DNA from 3 places in the Streptomyces sp. NPDC001502 genome. Region 2 is predicted to be linked to each of the others. Evidence: riboswitches for the same ligand, from Rfam matches in the RefSeq annotation. Region 2 holds a riboswitch; each other region holds the start of a gene.

Region 1 (4,556 bases), on a different contig from region 2:
TGGTTCAGGTCGCCGAAGCCGGACCGCTTCCAGCCGCCGAAGGTGTGGTACGCGACGGGGACGGGGATCGGCACGTTGACGCCGACCATGCCGGCGCCCACCCGGCGGGTGAAGTCGCGCGCCGTGTCCCCGTCACGGGTGAAGATCGCGACGCCGTTGCCGTACGGGTGCTCGGTGGGCAGGCGCAGGGCCTCCTCGTAGTCGGTGGCCCGTACGACGGACAGCACCGGGCCGAAGATCTCCTCGCGGTAGATCCGCATCTGCGGGGTCACACGGTCGAAGAGGGTCGCTCCGGCGAAGAACCCGTCCTCGTGCCCGGGCAGGGTGAACCCGCGCCCGTCCACGACGAGTTCGGCGCCCTCGGTGGCTCCGATGCCGACGTAGCGGTTCACCCGGTCGAGGGCGTCCCGGCTGACCAGCGGCCCGAAGTCGGCCTCGGGGTCGTCGGAGCGGCCCACGCGCAGGGTGGCGATGCGCTCCGTCAGCTTGGCCACGAGGGCGTTCGCGGTCTCCTCGCCGACGGGTACGGCGACGGCGATGGCCATGCAGCGCTCGCCCGCGGAGCCGTAGCCGGCGCCGATGAGGGCCTCCACGGCCTGGTCGAGGTCGGCGTCGGGCATCACGATCATGTGGTTCTTGGCGCCGCCGAAGCACTGGGCGCGCTTGCCGTGGGCCGCGGCGGTGGCGTAGATGTGCGCGGCGATCGGAGTGGAGCCGACGAAGCCGAGGGCCTGCACGCGCGGGTCTTCGAGGAGGGTGTCGACGGCCTCCTTGCCGCCGTTGACCACATTGAGCACGCCGGGCGGCAGGCCGGCCTCCAGGAACAGCTCGGCGAGGCGCAGCGGTACGGAGGGGTCGCGCTCGGAGGGCTTCAGGATGAAGGAGTTACCGCAGGCCAGGGCCGGTGCGGCCTGCCACAGGGGGATCATCGCGGGGAAGTTGAAGGGAGTGATCCCGGCGACCACGCCCAGCGGCGAGCGCAGGGAATGCACGTCGATCCCGGTGCCCGCGTTGTCGGTGAACTCGCCCTTGAGCAGGTGCGGGACACCGGCGGCGAACTCGACCACCTCCAGGCCGCGTTGCAGGTCTCCGTGGGCGTCGGCGACGGTCTTGCCGTGCTCGCAGGACAACAGCCGGGCGAGGGAGTCCCGTTCGCCCTCGACCAGCTGGAGGAAGCGCAGCAGCACGCGCGAGCGGCGCTGCGGGTTCCACTGCCCCCAGTCGGCCTGTGCCTCCTCGGCGTTCGCGATGGCGGCCTCGGTGTCGGCCCGCCCCGCGAGCGGGACCCGGGCCTGGACGGCGCCGGTGTTGGGGTCGTACACGTCGGTGAAGAGGCCGGAGGATCCGGTGGTGTGCTTGCCGCCGATGAAATGGGTGAGTTCACGGACCATGGGTGCCTGCTCTCGTCAGGTTGGATCCGGGGATGGCACGGCCGACCGGCGGACGGCACCCGATCGGGTGCGCCGCTGGGGAGGGTCGTGGGACCAGGTCGAAAGAGACGACCTATGAGCGCGCGAAGGTGTGCGTGCGCTCCGCCGGATCACCAGGGTCGTGGGTACAAACCGGTGCCATGCGTGTCTGCTCCATCCTCGTGGACAACACGGAACATCCGCGGCCGGTATCCTGACTCCCGGATCCCCGCGTGCCGCCCGCCTTCCCGACAGACCTCGTCAGTGGCGTGTGGATGGCAGCACACTCCCCGGTCACAGTGGCGGGACCGTGCCGGTTTCTCACCGGCTTCCCTGCACCGCGGACCTTGTGCCCACGAACATATAGTTGGACGTCCTAGTAAGTCCAGAGCCGCCGCCGCGCGGCTTCGGCATCCGGCCGCGCCGCCCGCGGCCCGCCGACCGCGTCCGCTGCCTGACGCCCGCTCAGCCCCGCGCCGGGGCCGGGTTCCTGGTCACCGGGTACGGGATGAAGGTGCTGCTGTTCTCGTCCACGGCCAGCGCCCGCCCGAGCGGCGGCACGGCCCGCTGCGGGCAGTCGAGGCGTTCGCAGAGGCGGCAGCCCATGCCGATGGGCGTGGCGGCCGCCGTGTTGTCGAGGTCGAGCCCGTCGGCGTACACGAGCCGCGAGGCGTGCCGGATCTCGCAGCCGAGCCCGATCGCGAAGGTCTTGCCGGGCTCGCCCCAGCCGCCGCGGTGGCGGGTGACGGCCCGGGCGGTCCACAGGTACCGCTGCCCGTCGGGCATGGCGGCCACCTGGACGTGGATGCGGCCGGGCGCGGCGAAGGCCTCGTACACGTTCCACAGCGGGCAGGTGCCGCCCGCGCGGGAGAAGTGGAATCCGGTCGCCGACTGCCGCTTGGACATGTTCCCGGCCCGGTCCACCCGGACGAAGGAGAAGGGCACCCCGCGCAGCCTGGGCCGCTGCAGGGTGCTCAGCCGGTGGCAGACCGTCTCGTAGCCGATCCCGAAATGGTCGGTGAGCCGCTCGATGTCGTAGCGGAACTCCTCGGCGGCCGCGTGGAAGGCGCGGTACGGGAGGATGAGCGCGCCCGCGAAGTGGTTGGCGATGCCGATCCGCGCGAGGGCGTGGACGGGGGAGCCGGGCGGGAAGTCCTCGGCGGCCAGCCGGTCCAGCTCGTCCCCGTACTCGATCAGCGCCAGCTGGGTGGCCATCCGGAACGCCTGCTGCCCCGGCCGGAGCCGGTTCGACAGGTGCAGCACCCGTGCGGCGGGGTCGTAGTGGTGCAGCCGGTCGGAGTCGGTGGCCGTCCGGATCCCGTGCCGGTCGCAGAGCCGTCGGGTCAGCGCGCGGATGACGTCCCCCGGACGGATGCCGATCTCGGCGGCGAGGCCTTCGGCGGCGAGATCGGTGTCGTGGAGGTAGTTCTGCCGCCGGTAGAAGAACTCGCGGATCTCCTCGTGGGGCGAGCGCGGGCTGTCGGCGGCCGCGTCCCGGCCGTCGGCGGCGTCGGCGAGCCGCTCGGCCAGGAGCTGGCTGCGCCGGCCCAGGTCCAGCAGGACCGAGGCGACGGCGGGCATGCGGGTGGCCAGTTCGGCCAGGTCGGAGGGGGAGACCCGGGCCTGCGCCACCTCGTTCGCCAGCGCCTCGCGCAGGTCGGCGACCAGCCGGCTGGTGTCGCGCTCGGAGAAGAACCCCGGATCCACACCGAAGGCCTCGGTGAGCCGCAGCAGGACCGGAACGGTGAGCGGCCGGGAGTCGTGCTCCATCTGGTTGAGGTAGCTGGGGGAGATGGCGAGCACCCGGGCCAGGTCGGCCTGGGTCATCCGCCGCTCCTCGCGCAGCCGTCGCAGCCGCGCTCCCGCGTACGTCTTGCTCACCGCACTCCCTCGCCGCCTGCCGGGCCGGACACGCGCCGGACAGGTACCGGACAGGCACCGGACAGGCACCGGACACGCGTCGCCAGGATACGGGGATCTTCGCGGTCGGCGGGCTTCGCAACCTTGGCAATTTAGGGGCCGAAGATTCGCAGAGTTTGGCAGATGTACTTCCTTGATGGCACTCGGTGTCAGTGCCAGAGTCGGTGCTGCGGCCCGCCGGACACGGTGGCCGGGAAGAGCTGACTGGCCCGATTCACGCCCTGATTTCGGCCATCCAGGCAGTTCGTCCCGGCGGCTCGGCAGCATTGCTCAGCTTCGGCCCATGGCCGGGTTCGGCGGCCGCATCTCATGGACAGGCACAGAGTGCCAATGCGTCGGGTCCACGTCCCGGCTCATTGGCAAGACAAGCGACGGATGGAAACGGTGACGGTCATGGCAGAGGCGAACACGACGGCGGCGGCCGAGCAGCTCAAGCAGCGGTGGGCCGACGACCCTCGCTGGGCGGGCATCGAGCGCACCTACACGGCCGAGGACGTGGTGCGGCTCTCGGGCAGCGTCCGCGAGGAGCACACCCTGGCCCGGCGCGGCGCCGAGCGGCTGTGGCGACAGCTCCACGAGCAGGACTACATCCACGCCCTCGGCGCGCTCACCGGCGGCCAGGCGGTCCAGCAGGTGCGGGCCGGACTCCAGGCGATCTACCTCTCCGGCTGGCAGGTGGCCGCCGACGCCAACCAGGCCGGGCACACCTACCCGGACCAGAGCCTGTACCCCGTCAACTCGGTCCCGCAGGTGGTGCGCCGGATCAACAACGCGCTGCTGCGCGCCGACCAGATCGCCACCGCCGAGGGCGGCACCGACACGACGGACTGGCTCGCGCCGATCGTCGCGGACGCCGAGGCCGGCTTCGGCGGCCCCCTGAACGCCTTCGAACTCACCAAGGCGATGATCGCGGCGGGCGCGGCCGGCATCCACTACGAGGACCAGCTGGCCTCCGAGAAGAAGTGCGGCCACCTCGGCGGCAAGGTCCTCGTCCCGACCGCGCAGCACGTCCGCACCCTCAACGCGGCCCGCCTGGCGGCCGACATCGCCGACACCCCGACCCTGATCATCGCCCGTACGGACGCCCTCGCCGCCACCCTCCTGACCAGCGACGTCGACGAGCGCGACGCGGAGTTCTGCACGGGCGAGCGCACCGCCGAAGGCTTCTACCACGTGCGGGGCGGCATGGCCCCGGTCATCGCCCGCGGCCTCGCCTACGCCCCGTAC
Region 2 (4,556 bases):
CTCCGCGTGCCCGTGAGCGTGCTGGCCCGCTATCTGGCCGCCATGACCGACGGGCTGACGCTGAACCATCTCGCTCTGGGCGACGACAGGATCTCGACGGACATCCTCGACGTGATCACCGACCATGTCGCGGGCCTCGTCGGCGACGACGGTCCGGAAGAGACCGCGGCCTAGACCTCGGCGCGGACCTGCCGGGCCGCCTCGACCAGGTTCTCCAGGGAGGCCCGGGTCTCCGGCCAGCCCCGGGTCTTCAGTCCGCAGTCGGGATTGACCCACAGCCGCTCCGCCGGGATGGCCCCCAGTCCCTTGCGCAGCAGAGCCGTCGCCTCGGCCACGGAGGGGATCCGCGGCGAGTGGATGTCCCAGACCCCGGGGCCGACCTCGCGCGGGTAGCCGGCGCCCGCCAGTTCACCGGCGACCTGCATGTGGGAACGGGCGGCCTCCAGGCTGATGACGTCGGCGTCGAGGTCCTCGATGGCCTCCACGATGTCGCCGAACTCGGCGTAGCACATGTGCGTGTGGATCTGGGTGTCCGGGCGGACTCCGCCCGTGGTGAGCCGGAAGGACTCGGTGGCCCAGGCGAGGTAGGCGGCGTGGTCGGCGGCCCGCAGCGGGAGGGTCTCGCGCAGGGCGGGCTCGTCGACCTGGATGACCGGGGTGCCGGCCGCCTCCAGGTCGCCCACCTCGTCGCGCAGGGCGAGCGCCACCTGGCGGGCGGTGTCGCCGAGGGGCTGGTCGTCGCGGACGAAGGACCAGGCGAGCATGGTGACGGGGCCGGTCAGCATGCCCTTGACCGGCTTGGACGTCTGCGACCGGGCGTACGTGGTCCAGCGCACGGTCATCGGGTCGGGGCGGGAGATGTCGCCGGCCAGGACGGGCGGGCGGACGTAGCGGGTGCCGTAGGACTGGACCCAGCCGTGCTGGGTGGCCAGGTAACCGGTGAGCTGCTCGGCGAAGTACTGCACCATGTCGTTGCGTTCGGGCTCGCCGTGCACGAGGACGTCGATGCCGGCCTTCTCCTGGAAGGCCAGGACCTCCCGGATCTCGGCCCGGATGCGGTCCTCGTAGCCGTCGGTGTCGATGCGCCCGGCCCGCAGGTCGGCGCGGGCCGTGCGCAGTTCGGTGGTCTGCGGGAACGACCCGATCGTGGTCGTCGGAAGCAGCGGGAGGCCCAGGTGTGCCCGCTGGGCGGCCGTCCGCTCGGCGTACGGCTGGGCGCGCCGCCCGTCCGCGTCGGTGACGGCGGCGGTGCGGGCCCGGACCGCCGGATCGTGGGTGAGGGCGGAGCCGGCGCGGGAGGCCAGGTCGGCCCGGTTGGCGGCGAGTTCGGCGGCGATGGCGTCCGTGCCGCGGGCCAGACCCCGGGCGAGGGTGGCGACCTCCGCGGTCTTCTGGCGGGCGAAGGCGAGCCAGCGCCGGACCTGCGGGTCGATGTCCCGTTCGGCGCTGGCGTCCAGCGGCACGTGCAGCAGGGAGCAGGAGGTGGCCACGTCCACCCGGTCGGCGAGCCCCAGGAGGGTTCCGAGGGTGGCGAGGGACTTCTCGTAGTCGTTGATCCAGATGTTGCGGCCGCTCACGACACCGGCGACGAGGCGTTTGCCGGGCAGGCCCCCGACGGCGGCGAGGTCGTCGAGGTTTGCGGCCGCCGCCTCGGTGAAGTCCAGCGCGAGGCCTTCGACGGGTGCCTTGGCCAGCACGGGCAGGGCTTCGCCGAGCCGGTCGAAGTAGGAGGCGACGAGCAGCTTGGGCCGGTCGGTCAGGCCGCCCAGTTCCCGGTACGCGCGGGCGGTGGCGTTCAGCTCGGCCGGGGTGCGGTCCTGCACCAGGGCGGGCTCGTCCAGTTGCACCCACTCGGCTCCGGCGGCGCGCAGGTCGGCCAGGACCTGGGCGTAGACGGGCAGGAGCCGGTCGAGCAGGGCCAGCGGATCGAAGCCGGCGGCGACGCCGGGGGCGGGCTTGGCCAGCAGCAGGTAGGTGACGGGGCCGACCAGGACCGGGCGGGCGGTGTGGCCCAGCCCGCGCGCTTCCCCCAGTTGGGCGACCTGACGGGTGGAGTCGGCGGTGAAGATGGTGCCGGGGCCGAGTTCGGGCACCAGGTAGTGGTAGTTGGTGTCGAACCACTTGGTCATCTCCAGCGGCGCCACGTCCTGGGTACCGCGCGCCATCGCGAAGTACCCGTCGAGCGGGTCGGCCGCGACGGCGGCGCGGTGCCGCTCGGGGACGGCGCCGACCATCACGCTGGTGTCGAGCACGTGGTCGTAGTACGAGAAGTCACCGGTCGGCACCTCGGTGATGCCGGCGTCGGCCAGCTGCTGCCAGTTGGTGCGGCGCAGGTCGCGGGCGGTCTCCCGGAGGGCGTCGGCGGTGACGCGGCCCTTCCAGTAGCCCTCGACGGACTTCTTCAGTTCGCGGTTCTGGCCCTGGCGGGGGTAGCCGTACACGGTGGCCACGGTGGGCCGTCCTGCGGTGGCGGGGGTCTTGCGGGTCACGGAACTCTCCTTCGCGAGCGTTCTCCTGTGGACCCGGTGAGGGGCCGAGGGCGCGAAGGGATGACGAACCGGGCGGAGCCCGACCGGGTACGGGTACGTGCAGCTGCACGCGTCCGCGGTCGTCCGCCTGATGTGTCGCCGACCCGCCCACGAGGTCACCGGGATTTCCGTGCGCGATCGGTCGCGTACGGGCAACGGGCAGGTCTTCGGACTCGCGGGCACGTCTCGTCGTACGGATGCCGTACGAGACTCCTACTGGCCGTCGCTTCCCAGACCCGTCCGGGCCCAGTGCGTATGACGGCGGTCGTTCCCGCTCACCGCTGCGGGGCAGTCCCGGATTCCCACCGGGTTCCCTCTTACGACGCATCCCGCCTGGCGGACGGGGCGAACCAGCTGCCCGGCCAGAGTAGACGGCGTTCCCCGTCGGCGCGCGGAGTTGTCCGGCATCCGGATGGTGGGGTGAGACCCACGAGGGTCGAAATCCAGCCATTGAGTGAATTGCATCACTGAGACGCGAGTTGTGTCCCTCTTGTCCGTTTACCGGATCGAACTGCCCGGTCAGGGCAGTACGTTGCAGCTCTCTGCACCGAGATCACTCGATGACCACCGGAAGACCGAGGAAGTATGGGTTCCCCGATGAGCGCCCGGCCGAGGGCCGCCTTCGTCGTACGCGCCGCCCTGGTGTCCGTGCTGGCCTGGGGCGGTCTCACCGCCTGTGCCGCCGACGAGGAGAAGCTGCAGTACGCGACCGATTACGCGGGCCACGAACCCCTGGGCGTGGTCGGGTACCCCACCTCCGAGTCCCTCGGGATCACCCAGAAGCTGATCTGGCGGCTCGCCGACGGCAAGGCCGAGGAGGTGGAGGCGCTCGCCGACGACCCCGATGACGCGAAGGGGGACGTCGAGCGGACCGCCCGGAACTGGATCCGGGCCTTCCACGAGGGGGCCAAGGGGAAGGTGACCGCGGACTTCTACGACGAGGGGTCCGTGCGGCAGCTCGTCGTCGTGTACTTCCACGACACGGGCCAGACCAAGTCGTTCCTGGTGCGCCTCGCCGGAAGGACCGGAGAGGACGGCTGGCGCGTGACCATGCTGGAGCCGGATCCGAAGCAGGCCTCGGCGGTCCCCGACTGGGTTCCGAGGACACCCGGGAGCCTCGGCTCGAAGACGACGCGATGACCCGGTCCGGCCGCCTCGTCGCCAGGTGAAAGGGCGCCGTCCCGCGGATCACTCCGCCGGACGGCGCCCTCGTCTCTCCGGGAACGGGAACGGTCGGATCAGGACCGGTCCAGCAGCGTGGTCAGGACCTCGTGGAGGACCGCTGCCGGATCCGCCACCGCCTGCGCCGAGCGCCAGGCCACGAAACCGTCCGGTCGGACGAGGATCGCACCCTCCTCGGCCGTGCCGTGCACCTCGCTCCAGTCGCCGCCGTTCGCCGGGATCAGGTCGGCCTCCGGGCCGGTGCCGATCGCGTACACGTCCAGGGGCAGGCCCAGCAGTTCGGCGACGGACCGCCCCGCGGCACGCCACGGCGTGCCCTCGGAACACAGCAGGACGAAGGAACGCTCGTAGAGGTCCACGGTGGACTTCGGATCCGGATCCCCTGGACCGCAGAGCCACATGTGCGGTGCACGGCTGCCCGGATCCCCGCAGAGCCGCATCCGTTCGGGTACGACGGGCCGGTCCGGGTCGGCGCCCAGCACCGCGCCCCGGTTGTAGCGGTAACCCATGGCCACGGAGAGGACCCCGCCCTGCCGGCCGCCGCCCCCGCCCGGCGCGGAGTCCGGCCCGGCCGCGGGCGCGGCCCCGGAGGCGGACCCGGGCTCGGGCTCGGGCTCGTACCCCGGGTGGCTGTGCTCCGCCGAACGCGCCGAGGCGCGCTCGCTCGTCGCCCGGGCCACCGGCAACCGCTCGGCCTCGTAGGTCTGCAGCAGCCCCGGCCCGGCCGAGCCGTTCAGGACCGCGGCGAGTTTCCAGGCGATGTTGTGGGCGTCCTGGATGCCGGTGTTCGAGCCGAACGCCCCGGTGGGGGACATCTCGTGGGCGGAGTCACCGGCCAGGAAGACC
Region 3 (4,556 bases), on a different contig from region 2:
CTCGGCGACGCGGGTGCGCAGCGCGTCCCAGCGCTCCGGCCAGTTCAGCTCGACGTCGTAGTGGTCCGGGTGCAGGACACCACGGGCGGTACGGGTCTGCTCCCAGGCCGGCAGCGGGCCGCTGCGCTCGGCGAGGTCGCAGGAGGCCTCGTACGCGGCCAGCATGATGCGCTCGGAGAGCTTGGTGGACAGGGCCTTCGCCTCGGGGGAGTCGAAGGGCAGCTTCAGCTTGAAGAAGACGTCCTGGAGGCCCATCGCGCCCAGGCCCACCGGACGCCAGCGGGCGTTGGAGCGGCCGGCCTGCTCGGTCGGGTAGAAGTTGATGTCCACCACGCGGTCGAGGAAGGTGACGGCGGTGCGGACGGTCTCGTCGATCCGCTCCCAGTCGATCTCGCCGTCCACGACGAAGGCGCCCAGGTTGACCGAGCCGAGGTTGCAGACGGCCGTCTCGCCGTCGTTGGTGACCTCGATGATCTCGGTGCACAGGTTCGAGGAGTGCACGACCGTGCCCGGCTCGGCGGTCTGGTTCGCCGTGCGGTTGGAGGCGTCCTTGAAGGTCATCCAGCCCTGGCCGGTCTGCGCGAGGGTGCGCATCATCCGGCCGTACAGGTCGCGGGCGGGCATGGTCTTGCGGGCCAGGCCGTCCGCCTCGGCCTTGCGGTAGGCGGCGTCGAACGCGTCGCCCCACAGGTCGACCAGCTCGGGCACGTCGGCCGGGGAGAACAGCGACCAGTCGGCGTCGGCGTTCACGCGGCGCATGAACTCGTCCGGCACCCAGTGGGCGAGGTTCAGGTTGTGCGTACGGCGCTGGTCCTCACCGGTGTTGTCGCGGAGCTCCAGGAACTCCTCGATGTCCGCGTGCCAGGTCTCCAGGTAGACGGCGGCGGCGCCCTTGCGGCGGCCACCCTGGTTCACGGCGGCGACGGAGGCGTCGAGGGTCTTCAGGAACGGCACGATGCCGTTGGAGTGGCCGTTGGTGCCACGGATCAGCGAACCGCGGGCGCGGATACGGGAGTACGAGAGGCCGATGCCGCCGGCGTGCTTGGAGAGGCGGGCGACCTGGTGGTAGCGGTCGTAGATCGAGTCGAGCTCGTCCAGCGGGGAGTCCAGCAGGTAGCAGGAGGACATCTGCGGGTGCCGGGTGCCGGAGTTGAAGAGCGTGGGGGAGGACGGCAGGTAGTCCAGGCGGCTCATCAGCCGGTACAGCGAGGCCACTTCCTCCACGGCCTGGACGCTGTCGTCGGCGGCCAGACCGCAGGCCACGCGCAGCATGAAGTACTGCGGGGTCTCGATGACCTGACGGGTGATCGGGTGGCGCAGCAGGTAGCGGCTGTGCAGGGTGCGCAGGCCGAAGAAGCCGAAGCGGTCGTCGGCGCCCTCGGCGAGGGTCAGTTCGACGAGCGAGTCGAGCCGGCCCGCGTGGGTGCGGACGAACTCGGCCGTGCGGTCGGCGATGAGGCCCTCGCGGTGGCCGACCTCGACGGAGGCCGAGAAGGAGGTGGAGCCCTGGCTCGCGGCCTCGTCGCGCACGGCCAGCGTCAGCAGACGGGCGGCGAGCCGGGAGTAGGCCGGGTCCTCGGAGATCAGACCGGCGGCGGCCTCCGTGGCCAGCCCGCGCAGTTCGGCGTCGTCGGCGGCGGAGCTGCGGCCGCGCAGCGCGGAGGCCGCGACCCGGCCGGGGTCGGTGTCGGGGAGGTCCGCCGTAAGTTCGGTGAGGGTACGCAGCAGCGTGGCCCCCGGGCCCTCGGTGTTGTCGCCAGAAGTGGACTCGGCGCGCGGTGCGGAAGGCGCGATGGTCACGGCGGGAGCTCTCCCTCGCTCGGCCCGGTCATCGGCGGGGCGGGGCGCGAGCGGGCGCATGCGGGCGCGACGAGAACGCGTACCCCTCATGGCGTCCACCGGCCCAACCGCGAGGCCCGGACGAATCGGCATCCGGTTCGGTCGAGCCGGATGCGCTGTCGGCAGGTCATCGGACTTGGCGTCCGGTAGCCGGACACTTCATACCGTTGCGGGACAGTTCCGGATTCGCACCGGATTCCCCTGCGGCGACAGCAGGCATGAGCATACATGTGGGGGCGGCCCTGTGCGGTAACCCCCACATGTAGTGTCGGCGTGGCTACAGCTTGAGCCGGTAAGTGAGGAGTGTCAGGCCCTCGATCGGCGCCCAGTCCCGCTCCGGAGTGCGTACGAAGCCCAGGCGCGCGTAGATCCGGTGGGCGCCGGCCATGCTGCGCTGGGTGGAGAGAACCAGGCCGGTCACGCCCTCCAGGGCCCGCGCCCGCTCGACGCAGGCCCGCACCAGAGCCTCGCCGGCGCCCTGGCCGCGCGCCTCGTGGGCCACCGCGAGCATCCGGAACTCCGCCTCGTCGGGGGCCGCGATGTCGGCGAGCGGACTGCCCGGAGCGGCGAAGGTCACACCGCCGAGCACCCGCCCGTCCCGTTCGGCGACCAGCACTTCGGCCCGGGCGGCCCGGCCGGCCACGTCGCGCAGCACGTTCAGGTACGCGTCGTCCTCGTTGAAGTCCAGATGCCCGTCGGCGAGGTAGGCCTGCGCCGTGATCTCACCCAGCTCCTCGAAGTCGGCGGGCACCGCCGTTCTGATCACCATGTCCATGCGGTCGAGTGTGCAGGACGGTCCCGGCGGCGGCGCTGTCGTCGGAGACCGCACCGTCGAGCAAGGTGAGCGAGGCAGGACCGTGATCGCCGACCGCCCCCACACGCTGACCGAGGAGTTCGAAGAACTCGCAGGGCGCTGAGTGACGGCAGCCACGCAATGATCGTCCAGTGGCTCACACGGATCTGCGTGCAGCACCACCCCGAGCTCTGGCGCTGAACAGCGCGAAGGCCCCGCCGGAAGCGTCCGGCGGGGCCTTCGGTCGGTGCGGGCTCAGCAGCAGCGGAAGCCCTCGCGGGGGTCCGCCTCGCGGGCGTCCGTACGGGCGCGTTCGAAGGCGCGGCGGGTCAGGACCTCCGCGTCCGGGTCGTGGGAGCGGGAGTGGGCCACGTACCGGTCGTACGCGGCCTCCCCCGAGAACTCCCGTACGTAGAACCGGGCCCTGGCCAGCACGCTCCGTACGGTGCTCACGCCACCGGCTCCTTGACGTGTCCGCCGCCCGCCTCCGGACCCGCCGCGGCGAGCTCCGCCCGCTCCTCGGCGGTCGCGATCAGTCCGGCCGGGGCGACGATCTTCGACTCGGTCCACGGGGTCTCGGAGAGGGTCGCCGACCCCGGGTCGCGGACGGCCTTGAGGCAGGTCCGGGCCGCGTCCGCGAGGACCACGATGATCAGGACCGCGAAGAAGGCGCACAGGACGCCGTCGACCGTGGCGTTGGTGACCACGGTGTGCATGTCGTCCATGTTCTTCGCCGGAGCCAGGACCTTGTCGGCGTCGATTCCGGCCTGGTATTTGTCGCGCTGGGCGAAGAAGCCGACCTTTACGTCCTCGGAGAAGATCTTCTGGTAGCTCGCGGTGAGGGTCACCGTGGCGTCCCAGACCAGTGGAACGCCCGTCACCCAGGCCCACTTGAGCCGGCCCGACTTGATCAGCAGCGTGGTGCAGACGGCCAGTGCGACCGCGGCGAGCAGCTGGTTGGCGATGCCGAAGAGCGGGAAGAGCTGGTTGATGCCGCCGAGCGGGTCCTTGATGCCGACCCACAGGAAGTAGCCCCAGCCGCCGACGACGATCGCGCTCGCGAACCACACGCCGGGCTTCCAGCTGACGTCCTTGAAGGACTTGTGCACGTTGCCGAGGGTGTCCTGGAGCATGAACCGGCCCACGCGGGTGCCCGCGTCGAGCGTCGTCAGGATGAAGAGCGCCTCGAACATGATGGCGAAGTGGTACCAGAAGGCCTTCATGCCGGCGCCGCCGACCACGGCGGAGAAGATCTCCGACATTCCGAGTGCGAAGGTCGGTGCGCCACCCGTGCGCGAGAGCAGACTGGCTTCCTCGACGTCCTTCGCGGCCTGGGCGAGCGCCTCGGGGGAGATGGCGAAGCCGAAGTTGGTCACCGCCTGGGAGGCGGACTCGACCGTGGTGCCGATGACCCCGCCGGGGGAGTTGACCGCGAAGAAGAGCCCGGGCTCGATGATGCAGGCCGCGATGATCGCCATGACGGCGACGAAGGACTCGGTCAGCATGGCGCCGTAGCCGATCATGCGGACCTGGGTCTCCTTCTGGATCATCTTCGGGGTGGTTCCCGAGGAGACCAGGGCGTGGAAGCCGGAGAGCGCGCCACAGGCGATGGTGATGAAGACGAAGGGGAACATCGACCCGGCGAAGACCGGTCCGTCGCCGCTCGCCGCGAAGTCGGTGACCGAGGGCATCTTCAGGGTGGGCATCGCGATGACCACGCCGATGGCGAGGAGCGCGATGGTGCCGACCTTCATGAAGGTGGAGAGGTAGTCGCGCGGGGCGAGCAGCATCCACACCGGCAGCACCGATGCCAGGAAGCCGTACACCACCATCCAGATGACCAGCGTCTCCTTCTCCAGGGTGAAGGTGCCCGCGAAGGAGGACTCGGCGACCCAGCCGCCCGCGACGATGGCGAGCAGCAGCA

What was found. A riboswitch is a leader RNA that binds a small molecule or an ion and turns the genes downstream of it on or off. The one in region 2 is predicted to bind cobalamin.
Region 1: linked by a shared signal. The riboswitch ahead of ACFY0D_RS10620 (CoA-acylating methylmalonate-semialdehyde dehydrogenase) and the one ahead of metE (5-methyltetrahydropteroyltriglutamate--homocysteine S-methyltransferase) in region 2 are both predicted to bind cobalamin.
Region 3: linked by a shared signal. The riboswitch ahead of ACFY0D_RS08055 (ribonucleoside-diphosphate reductase subunit alpha) and the one ahead of metE (5-methyltetrahydropteroyltriglutamate--homocysteine S-methyltransferase) in region 2 are both predicted to bind cobalamin.

What each region holds. Positions count from the first base shown of each region.
Region 1 is NZ_JBIAVW010000005.1:215,759-220,314, reverse strand. It holds gene ACFY0D_RS10620 (CoA-acylating methylmalonate-semialdehyde dehydrogenase) at 1-1,391, opposite strand, end outside; cobalamin riboswitch at 1,596-1,782, opposite strand; gene ACFY0D_RS10615 (short-chain fatty acyl-CoA regulator family protein) at 1,875-3,290, opposite strand; gene aceA (isocitrate lyase) at 3,723-4,556, shown strand, end outside.
Region 2 is NZ_JBIAVW010000020.1:12,700-17,255, forward strand. It holds gene ACFY0D_RS29375 (TetR/AcrR family transcriptional regulator) at 1-174, shown strand, start outside; gene metE (5-methyltetrahydropteroyltriglutamate--homocysteine S-methyltransferase) at 171-2,489, opposite strand; cobalamin riboswitch at 2,669-2,898, opposite strand; gene ACFY0D_RS29385 (hypothetical protein) at 3,126-3,668, shown strand; gene ACFY0D_RS29390 (FAD-dependent oxidoreductase) at 3,767-4,556, opposite strand, start outside.
Region 3 is NZ_JBIAVW010000004.1:176,722-181,277, forward strand. It holds gene ACFY0D_RS08055 (ribonucleoside-diphosphate reductase subunit alpha) at 1-1,800, opposite strand, end outside; cobalamin riboswitch at 1,943-2,072, opposite strand; gene ACFY0D_RS08060 (GNAT family N-acetyltransferase) at 2,117-2,614, opposite strand; gene ACFY0D_RS08065 (hypothetical protein) at 2,613-2,756, shown strand; gene ACFY0D_RS08070 (CstA-like transporter-associated (seleno)protein) at 2,888-3,085, opposite strand; gene ACFY0D_RS08075 (carbon starvation CstA family protein) at 3,082-4,556, opposite strand, start outside.